Regions from separate parts of the Pseudarthrobacter sp. 05T312 genome, predicted to be linked through region 1. Evidence: riboswitches for the same ligand, from Rfam matches in the RefSeq annotation. Region 1 holds a riboswitch; each other region holds the start of a gene.
What was found. A riboswitch is a leader RNA that binds a small molecule or an ion and turns the genes downstream of it on or off. The one in region 1 is predicted to bind cyclic di-AMP.
Positions count from the first base shown of each region.

Region 2: it holds a riboswitch for cyclic di-AMP, as region 1 does, so the genes downstream of both, AC1DIP_RS18190 (aggregation-promoting factor C-terminal-like domain-containing protein) here and AC1DIP_RS08365 (LysM peptidoglycan-binding domain-containing protein) in region 1, are expected to answer to the same signal.
Region 3: it holds a riboswitch for cyclic di-AMP, as region 1 does, so the genes downstream of both, AC1DIP_RS12820 (peptidoglycan DD-metalloendopeptidase family protein) here and AC1DIP_RS08365 (LysM peptidoglycan-binding domain-containing protein) in region 1, are expected to answer to the same signal.

Region 1 covers NZ_JBFTLY010000004.1:144,124-147,388, reverse strand. The annotation lists gene AC1DIP_RS08370 (protein adenylyltransferase SelO) at 1-1,019, shown strand, start outside; gene AC1DIP_RS08365 (LysM peptidoglycan-binding domain-containing protein) at 1,128-1,967, opposite strand; cyclic di-AMP (ydaO/yuaA leader) riboswitch at 1,971-2,141, opposite strand; gene AC1DIP_RS08360 (aggregation-promoting factor C-terminal-like domain-containing protein) at 2,393-3,265, shown strand, end outside.
Region 2 covers NZ_JBFTLY010000018.1:82,875-86,139, reverse strand. The annotation lists gene AC1DIP_RS18195 (VOC family protein) at 1-362, shown strand, start outside; gene AC1DIP_RS18190 (aggregation-promoting factor C-terminal-like domain-containing protein) at 539-1,249, opposite strand; cyclic di-AMP (ydaO/yuaA leader) riboswitch at 1,255-1,418, opposite strand; gene AC1DIP_RS18185 (ArnT family glycosyltransferase) at 1,616-3,265, opposite strand, start outside.
Region 3 covers NZ_JBFTLY010000008.1:136,080-139,344, forward strand. The annotation lists gene AC1DIP_RS12815 (NlpC/P60 family protein) at 120-800, opposite strand; cyclic di-AMP (ydaO/yuaA leader) riboswitch at 871-1,049, opposite strand; gene AC1DIP_RS12820 (peptidoglycan DD-metalloendopeptidase family protein) at 1,178-2,005, opposite strand; cyclic di-AMP (ydaO/yuaA leader) riboswitch at 2,010-2,210, opposite strand; gene AC1DIP_RS12825 (iron-dependent transcriptional repressor DtxR) at 2,359-3,060, opposite strand.

The sequences.
Region 1 (3,265 bases):
GCATCCCCACCACCCGTTCGCTCGCCGTGGTGGCCACCGGGCGGCAGGTCCGGCGCGATGATATGCTGCCCGGCGCCGTCCTGGCGCGGGTAGCGGGCAGCCACCTGCGCGTTGGCAGCTTCCAGTACGCGCGCGCAACCGAAAACATGGACCTCCTGAAGCGCCTGGCGGACCATGCCATCAGCAGGCACTACCCGCATGCGGCCGGTGCCGCCAACCCCTACCTTGCGCTGTTCGCCGCGGTCGTTTCCGCCCAGGCAGAGCTCATCGCCCGGTGGATGCTCGTCGGCTTCGTGCACGGGGTCATGAATACGGACAACATGACCATCTCGGGGGAGACCATCGATTACGGGCCCTGCGCGTTTATGGACGCCTTCAACCCCGCCGCCGTCTACAGTTCCATCGACGTCGGCGGACGCTATGCCTATGCCAACCAGCCGGTCCTGGCCGAATGGAACCTGGCCAGGCTCGCCGAGGCCATGCTGCCGCTGATTGACCAGGACCCGGAGAAAGCCGTGGCCCCGGCAGTGGAGGTCCTGGGCGGTTTCCGGGGCCAGTACAGCAAGGCCTGGACCCGCGGAATGACGGCCAAGCTGGGCCTGGACAGCGCCGATGAAAACGGCGTTGCCGGGGCCCTGGTGGATGATGTCCTCGACATCCTCAAGGACGGACCCGTGGACTACACCCTGTTCTTCCGCAACCTGGGTAAAGCCGCCCGTGGGGACCGCCGGCCCGTGCGCGGCATGGTCCCTGACCTTGCCGCCCTCGATTCCTGGCTGGTGCGGTGGCACGAGCTCAAGCCGGCCGCGGAGCTGATGGACAGCGTGAATCCCGCGTACATTCCCCGGAATCACCTTGTGGAGGAGGCGCTGTCGGCAGCAACCGGCGGGGACCGGGGGCCGTTGCAGCAACTGCTGGCGGCTGTCAGCGACCCCTTCAATGAACGGCCCGGCCTCGAACGCTATCTTCAAGGGCCCCCTGAGGACTTCGGCAGCTACATGACGTTTTGCGGGACCTGACCGCGGCGGCCCGTCGAGTGCTTTAACGGCAGGAGGGTGGCAGCCGGTTTCCCGGCTGCCACCCTCCCACAATGGTCGGCACCGCCAAGCGGGCCGGACCGGCGAAGACTAGGCTACGCGCACTGCGGAGTACCCGCCGAGCCAGCTGATGGAGTGCACCTCCGTGTCGAAGCCGTTGACGCCGCCGCTGACAACCTGGCCGTTGCCTGCGTAAACGCCCACGTGGCCGGAGGTGATGATCAGGTCACCGGGGGCGGGAGCGCCCACCACCGTGCCGTACTGGAAGAACTGGGTGGGGGCCAGGTCGCCTACGGACTTGCCGACCGAGCGCAGTGCCTTCTCAACCATTGCGGTGCAGTCCTGCTGGACGCCCAGCTGGCTGTAGGCCGAGGCGAGGATCGCGGCTCCGGTGCCCGAGCCGGTAGTGGAAGCTACAGGCGTGGCGGAGGCGTAGGACATGTTCATGCCGGTGTTGGCCGGTGCGGTGGCGGCTGCCGCCTGCACGGGTGCTGCAGCAGGGGCCGGTGCCGGCGCTGCGGTGTAGCCGGCGCCGGGAATCTGGATCTGGTCGCCCGGGTAAATGACCGAGGAAAGGCCCAGGCCGTTGGCGGACAGGACGTCATTGAGGTTGACGCCGTACGCCGCGGCAATGGCGCCGAGGGTGTCGCCGGAAACGACGGTGTGGACATTCCCTGCTGCAGCGGCAGGGGCTGCAGCCGGTGCCGGGGCGGTGGCCTGCACGCTGGTCTGTTCAGTGGTGTCCGGTGCGGTTACACCAGCGTGCGCCGGGGCGCCGACGCCGAACGCAATGCCGGACGCTGCTGCCACAGCAAGCGCCGGGCGGCCCAGTGAGCGGGCCTGCGACTTGGCGGTTACGGCGAGGCCCTCGAGCACAATGGAGCGGGCCGGAGTCGCGCGGTGACGGGCTGGAATGGAATTTTTTGACACGGTTGATCGCCTCTCCCATGCCTGCGGGGTGAGCTGTCGGGTTCGGGCTGGAGATACCCGGCCGGAAGCGGCCCCGCGATGGAGGGAGGCGCTTTCGACTTAACCCCTAGGCCACATGTGGCCGTGGAAACTTGGTTCCCCCGTCCCTGCCAACTGGAGCGGTTGGATCCCATGGTCAGCGGCAGGGCTCGGCATACTGACGGGAATGTCCCGTCTGGGAGGGACACCTGACGACCCTAACCCATGTGCACGCCGATTGTCACATTTAGATAACATACGAGGCTGCCCTCTCGAATTGCGCAAACGTGTGGACGATAAGCCTGCCTGCGGTCTGACCTCGGCTGATGCCAGCGCCGCCGTTCACGGTAACAATGTGGAAACGGCTTCCTGTGTGACCCACCAATCCGCCGGTAAGCTTCGGGACTATGCCCCTGTTCGTGACCACCGCCAGGTTCCCTTTGCTCGGGAGCCTGGTGGCTGTTGCCCTGGCCGCCACCGTTGTCCTTCCGGCCGCTGCCGACGACCCGCCTCCGCCCGGCGGGTACCCCTCTTGGGCAGACGTGCAGGCGGCCCAGTCCTCGGAAGCTTCGAAGGCAGCGGAGATCACCACCATCAACGGGCTGCTGTCCGGCCTTGAGGCAAAGTCTGCGGCGGCAGGGGAAGCGGCCGTCCGCTCGGCGGCCGGGTATGCTGCCGCCGCCGCCGGGCTGCAGGCAGCTTCTTCCCGCCTGGAAACACTGTCCGGCCGGGCCGCCCAGGTCAACGCGGAGTTGGCGCGGTACCGGAAAGACCTCGGCGCCTTGGCAGTCGAGTCCTACAAGACCGGCGGAACCAACGCAGGGTTCTTCGTGGCGCTGGATGCCTTGGGAACCAACAGTGTCCAGGGACTCAACCTGGTAAAGCTCGTGGGGGACAAGACTGCGGCCCTGGTCGCTAAGGCGGCGGCTGCGGAAAAGACCGCCGCCGCCCTTGCCGACCAGGAAAAGGTTGCCAGGAGCGAGCAGGAGCGGCTTTCCGCGGAGGCGAAGGCAACGTTGGATTCCGCCCGCGCGGCCCAGGATTCGCTGGCCCGGCAAGTCGCGGAGGGACAGCGGCATGGCGGCGAACTGACAGCCCAGCTCGCAGCCCTGAAGGGCACGACGGCGGCCCTTGAGGGTGAGTACCGCCAGGGCCAGGCGGCGCAGGCAGCCTACGAGGCGGCCCAGGCGGCCAAGCGCGCCGCCGCGGAGGAGCAGGCACGGCAGCAGGCGGAGGCGGCGGCCAGGGCTGCCGCCGCGGCGGCGCAGCAGCCGAAGGCG
Region 2 (3,265 bases), on a different contig from region 1:
TTGACCGCGCCAAGGATTTCTACGTCAACAAGGTGGGCTTCAACGCCGACTACGACGAGCGGCCCTCGGACGACATCCGCTTCGTGCAGCTTACGCCGCCCGGTTCGGCCTGCTCCATCTGCATTGGCGAGGGGCTGACGGACGCACCTCCCGGCACCGGCGCAAACCTGCAGCTGGTGGTCAGCGACATCACGGCAGCTCAGGACTTCCTGAAGAACAACGGCGTGGATGTCAGCGACGTGGACGTCCAGGACTGGGGCCACTTCGTGTATTTCGCCGATCCGGACGGCAACAGGTGGTCTGTCCAGTACATCCCGTGGCGTAACCCCGGGGCAGGCGCGGCGCAGAGCCCTGCACCTTAAACCACTGTGGGCCGCATCCCTCGGGATGCGGCCCGCAGTCTAGGCGGTATTTCCTGCCGGGCCCCACTCCAAGGCGTACGACGGCGGGGGCCGGGACGCGTCGTCGGGCGGCCGTCAATGCTGGAAAGGCTCAGCTGAAGGTGCCGCTTCGTCGCGTTGCGGCAGGGGAGTGGTGCCTAGTACCAGTTGTGCGCCAGGTGGAAGCTCAGTGCGCCGCAGGGGGACTGGTAGCTCTTCTTGATGTAATCCAGGCCCCAGTTGATCTGGGTGCGGTAGTTGGTGAGGTAGTCCGCGCCGGAGCTGGCCATCTTCTCGGCCGGGAGGGATTGGACGATTCCGTACGCCCCGCTGCTGGGATTGGTGGCCGTGGTGGTCCAGTCGGATTCCTTGGTCCACAGGGTCTGCAGGCACTGCATCTGGTCCGGTCCCCAGCCGAACGTGGCCAGTTGGCCGGCCGCGTAGGCCTGGGCGCCCGCAGGATCGTTGACCGCGACGGCGGGTGCAGGCTCGGGTGCGGGGGCAGGGGCGGGCGCCGGTGCGGGAGCAGGCGCAGGGGCTGCCGGTGCGGGAGCGGCGGGCGCTGCTGCCGGAGCCGGTTCAGCCGCCTGCGGCGCTACGCTGATGGCTGCGGGAGCGGGGCTCTCCACCGGGTTGGAGCGGATTTCGCTCTTCTCGATGCTCATTTGGGCGTCAGCTGCTGCCGTGTTTGACTGGGTGGACGATGCCGGGGCCATGCTGCTGGTGGCCTGTCCGGCCGCGCCTACCCCGACCAGCACCGCGCACGATGCCGCAAGAACTGCGGCGCGCTGGCCGAGGGTGGTCTTCTTGGCCTGCTGCTTGGCCCTGTGTTTAGCGTGCAGGCATGATTCTGCCGTGTTTTTGGACATGATTGATCGCCTCTCACACCTGCGGAGTTAGCTGTCGGGTTCGGATGAGGGCATCCGGCCGTACGGAATGAAAATCACGTACTGGCTTAACCCCAAGGGCAGTTATTGCCCGGGACGGTGGGTCCCCCGCCTCTGCCGTTGCTCAATCGGAATCCGGGGAAGCGGCAGAGCTTGGCGTCAACCCGGGATATGCGGTCCGAACGGGGACCGCACCCAATCGACGGTACAGGAAGATTAAGCGGAAGTCACGTTTAGGTAACGGAAGTCACGGATCCAGCGCGTCGGTTTGCGGCAGCGCGAACGGAGGAGTGATGGCCTGAGGCAGTCCGGCCCGCAGGGACTTCCGGCCCGGGCCGGACTGCTTCGCTACTGGCCAGACAGGGCGTACACCGTGGTGCCGCCGATGCTCTGCGCCTGGAAATTGGCTGCCACCCACTCAGTAATCCGGGTTGCCTCATCCGAGCCGCTGGAGGAACGCATGGTTCCGCCCGCGATGAAGAAATGGATCCTTCCCTGGGACACCAGCTCCTGGAACTGCGCCAGCGTTGGGGAGGGGTCGGTGCCGTTGAAGCCGCCCACCGCCATGACCGGAAGTTCGGTTGCCAGTTGGTAACCGGCGGCGTTGTTGGAACCCACCACGGCCGCGGCCCAGGTGTAGCTTGACGCCCCGGCCTGGAGCGCGGTGACCAGGTCGGCCGACGGCGTGGGTGCACCCAGGAGCCCGCCCATGCCTCCGCTGCGGTTCCCGGCAAACCCCGTGCCGCCTTGGGTGCCTTGCTGCCGGAAGCCTTGTCCTCGTGTGCCTTGTCCCGGTGTGCCTTGGGCTGCGTTGCCCGTGCTCCCCGTGCCACTGGGGCCGAATCCGTTCCGGTTGCCCCCGGCGCCACCGGGTGCGCCGCCCGGCCCCGCACCGAACCCTGTCGTGGGTCCTGCGCTGACGATTGCCCCGCTGTGCGCCGCCGACGCCGTGGAGACGGAGTAGGCCAGCGGCCCGGCGAGCGACGCAGCAACGGCGAGCGCCGCCGTCGTCCGCTGCAGGGAGCGGCGGCCCAGGAACCGGTTGAGGCCCACTCCGGCCGCCGCGGCCAGGCCTGCTGCCAGCACCAGCCAGCGCAGCCACGGACCGTAGGCCGATGTGGTGCCCAGCAGCGAAAACGCCGTCAGGGCGGCCGCTGCCACCGCCGCCGCGAGCAGGATTGCAGCGGCCGGCTGCTGCCTGTGCTGCCACAGGAGGACAGCGCCCAGGCCGGTAAGCCCAGCAATTCCCGGCGCGAGCGCCACAGCGTAGTAGGGGTGGATGATGCCGGCCATGAAGCTGAACACCAGGCCCGTCACCAGGACCCACGAGCCCCAGGCCACCACCGACGCACGCACCGGATCCGTCCGCGGTGCCCGCCGGCCCACCCACAGCAGGCCCGCCGCAAGGATCAGGGCGGAGGGAAGCAGCCACGCTATCTGGCCCCCGAACTCGCTGTTGAACATCCGGAACAGGCCGGGGACGCCCCACCCGTTGCCGCCGCCCACGCTGCCCGTCTCGTCGCCCGTCAGCCGCCCCAACCCGTTGTAGCCAAGGGTGAGTTCCAGGATGGAGTTGTCCTGCGACCCGCCAATGTAGGGCCGCATGCCGGCAGGCGTCAGCTCCACGGCCGCGAGCCACCAGCCCGCGGAAACCACCATCGCTGCCCCCGCCGCCGCCAGCCCCAGGAGGCGCCGGCCCAGCCTGCCCGGCGCCGCGACCAGGTAGGCCACGGCGAACCCGGGAACCACCAGCAGGACCTGCAGTTGCTTGGCCAGGAAGCCTAAGCCCAGGAACACGCCGGCCAGCAGGAGCCAGCGCAACCGGCCCTCCTGGATTGCACGGAGGACCCCGTACGCGGCGGCAGTCATGAGCAGCACCAGCAGGGCGTCCGGGTTGTTGAACCGGAACATCAGCGTGGCAACCGGCGTGAGGGCGAGGACGGCAGCGCCCAGCAACCCGGCCCTGTGGGCGAGGGCGGCGTCACCGGTGGCGTGTGC
Region 3 (3,265 bases), on a different contig from region 1:
AAAGGGGGCTGGACGCGCCGGCATCTTGGGGGTACGCCGGCGCATCCCGAACGGGGATCTGGTTTCTAGCGGAAAAGCTGTGGGCAAAGAAATAGCCCTTGGAGCGCTAAGCCCAAGAACTACTTGTTGAGGTGGTAGTACGAAGAGGTACCGGTGGCTGCGGGCGAGTGCAGCAGCGTGCCCTGGGAGGGGTTAAGCGCGCTGATCATCATGCCGTTGCCGACGTAGATGCCTACGTGCGCGCCACCATTCTGGACAACGAGGTCGCCCGGCTGCGGGGTGGAGGTGGGGGTCATGATGCTCCACGCGTTGGTGCGGGGGATGCTGATCCCGGCCTGCGCGTAGACCCACTGGACGAACCCGGAGCAGTCCCAGCCGGTGACCGGGCTGGTGCCGCCCCACACGTAGGCGTGGCCGATGCCGGTGTAGGCGATGGCTGCAATGCCGGAGGTTGCGGCGGACACAGTCTCGGCGGCCTTGGCGGCGGGAGCGGCGTCCTGGCCTGCGGTCGCGGTGGCGGCGCGCTCGGCTGGTGCGGTGGACTGGGGACGCACCGCTTCGACCTTCGGAGCGGCGGTGGTCTTGACGACCGGGCGCTCGAAGGAAACCGTCGCCGTGGGGGCAGCGGTGACGGCCAGTGCAGTCTGTGCCGAGCCGGATTCGGTGGATGCAGAGACACCGGCGGTGGTGTCAGCTGCGTTTGCCGGCAGGCCCATGCTCAGGATGAGGCCCGATGCGGCTGCCACTACGGCAGCCTGGCGGCCTACGGTCCCGGCATTTGCACTCACGGCCCTGGACACGGCGTCCAAGGGGCTGGTGCGAACCGTTTGCGCACGGTGGCGCGCAGAATGATGGCGTGAAGACACGAAGGTAGCCTCTCCCAATGCCTGCGAGGTGAGCTGTCGGATTCGGATGGGAGTCACCCGGCCACACTGCTTCCTGGGAAGCTCGTGACTTAACCCCAAGGCCTTCTGGAGAGAAGGCCAAAATTGGTTCCCCCGCCCCTGCCAGACGATGAAATGCGAACGGACCTTGAGCGGTGGCAGAGTTAGGCAATCCACTCAAGAGCGTCAACTTCGGAAAAGTTGACGCGAGTTAGACGGTACAGCAGTTTTGTTTCAATGTCACATTCAGGTCACGGCAGGTCACTGCGATCTGAGAGTGAGCAATCATTCGGTTACAGCCAGCCCATGGGATCGACCACTTCGCCGTTGACCTGCACCTCGAAGTGCAGGTGGCAGCCGGTGGAGGCACCCGTAGTGCCGCTGAGTGCCACGACTTCTCCACGGGAGACCGTCTGGCCCACCTTGACGTTGAAGGACGACAGGTGGTTGTACGTGGTTTCCAGCCCGTTGCCATGGTCGATGACCACCCGGTTTCCGCCGCCGAACTGGTGCCAGCCCGCGAAGGTAACGGTGCCGGTCGCAGCGGCCAGGACGGACGTCCCGCATTGCGCCACGAAGTCCTGGCCTCGGTGGAAGTCGCCGGAGCCGCCGGTAATCGGGCTCACCCGGTATCCGAACGGTGAGGCGGTGGTGAGGGTGGCAAGTGGTGCAGCCAGGGTGCCGGCCGACGCGGCCCGGGTGACCGAGCCCGCTGACTGGGCGCTCAGGAGCTGCTTGAGCTTCCCGTCGGGGTCAGCCTGGGTCACCACGGCCGAGCGGCTGAAGTCGATCTGGGCGCCAATATCGGCGGAAATCTGCGGCTGCGGACTGACGGAGGATGCCGCCAGGGGCGCGTTGCCGGACGCATCAGTGGCCATGACCGGGCTGGTGGCGGGCACTGTGACCGTCAGCACCAGGCCGGTGGCGGCCAGGGCGATTCCGGCCTTCTGGCCGATCCCGCTTGCGGCGGCGAATTCCGTTACCTGCCGCAGGGGCCCCCGGCGGCGGCGCGCGTCGCGATGCAGATCGCGGGGGCGCTCCGCTGCTGCGTCTTCGACAACCCGGGGTGCCGAAGGGGGGCTGGCTGCGCGGCGGCGCCCCCTGGAGGTCTGCGTGGTCAAGAAGGGTTCCTCTCTGGAAAAGCCTGCGGAGTTAGCTGTCGGATTCGGGTCAGAGAGATCAAGGACCCGGCCCGTCACGGCAAGCTTCTGCACAGGGGTATTCCCGGAAGAATCCTTCACTGGAGAGGCTTGCTGCTGACGGACTTCACCCCAAGGCAGTCCCCCGCTGCCGCTTGTGGTTCCCCCGCCTCTGCCAGTAACAACTCGTGCACCCGATCCGCTGGCAGAGCTCGGCTCCGGATCGGGTAACGCTTAAGTATCAACGAATGGTTCCACTATAGGGCCTTAAGACCCTAGGTAACAATTCCGTTATCTTTGCTTGGAAGTGCCTCGTCGGGGTACAAGGCCGGGCGTCAGGCCTGGGCCACGGCAACGAAAACGTGGGCGGCGACCTCGGGCGGCAGCTCCAGTGCGCCCTCGATGCCAGAGACCCGCACGGAGATGTAATCACCCACGCGTTCCAGCGCCACGGCGGCACCGGGCCGGATTCCGCCTTCGTCAAGTTGCGCCAGCAGTTCCGGTTCCACCTGGATTGGTTCAGCGAGCCGGCTGATGGTGACAACAGAGGCCGGAGCATAGCCCTTCATGGCCTCGACCAGGCTGATGGCCCCGTCGGCGCCACCGCGGGCAGGCTGTCCACCCAAAGCGGCGAGCCCGGGGATGGGGTTGCCGTAGGGCGATTCGGTGGGGTGGTCCAGCATCTCGTAAATGCGCCGCTCAACCCGCTCGCTCATGACATGTTCCCAGCGGCAGGCTTCGTCATGCACGTAGGCCCAGTCCAGGCCGATGACGTCGGCCAGCAGGCGTTCGGCCAGCCGGTGCTTGCGCATGACCTCGGTGGCCCGCTTGCGGCCGGTGTCCGTAAGTTCCAGGTGCCGGTCACCGGAGACGACCACGAGCCCGTCGCGCTCCATCCTGCCGATGGTCTGGGACACGGTAGGACCGGAGTGGCGCAGGCGCTCGGCAATACGGGCCCGGAGGGCGACGATGTTTTCTTCCTCAAGCTCCAGGATGGTCCTGAGGTACATCTCCGTAGTGTCGATCAGATCCGTCATCCAGCTCAGCTCCTCGAGCGCAGTACCTTGCGTTGTCCCACCGTATCGCCTCTTCCCGCGAGGTAGTTCGGGGGCCAGCTTAGCCTATTTTGAGTTTGTCCGAATAGCCGCGCTTCCTGCGGTACCGCACGGGCGGCCCGTCTCAATGTCTGGACTTTGGGCCCGCCGGCTCCCGCCGCCCCTGCCATTCAGGCAGAATGGTGAA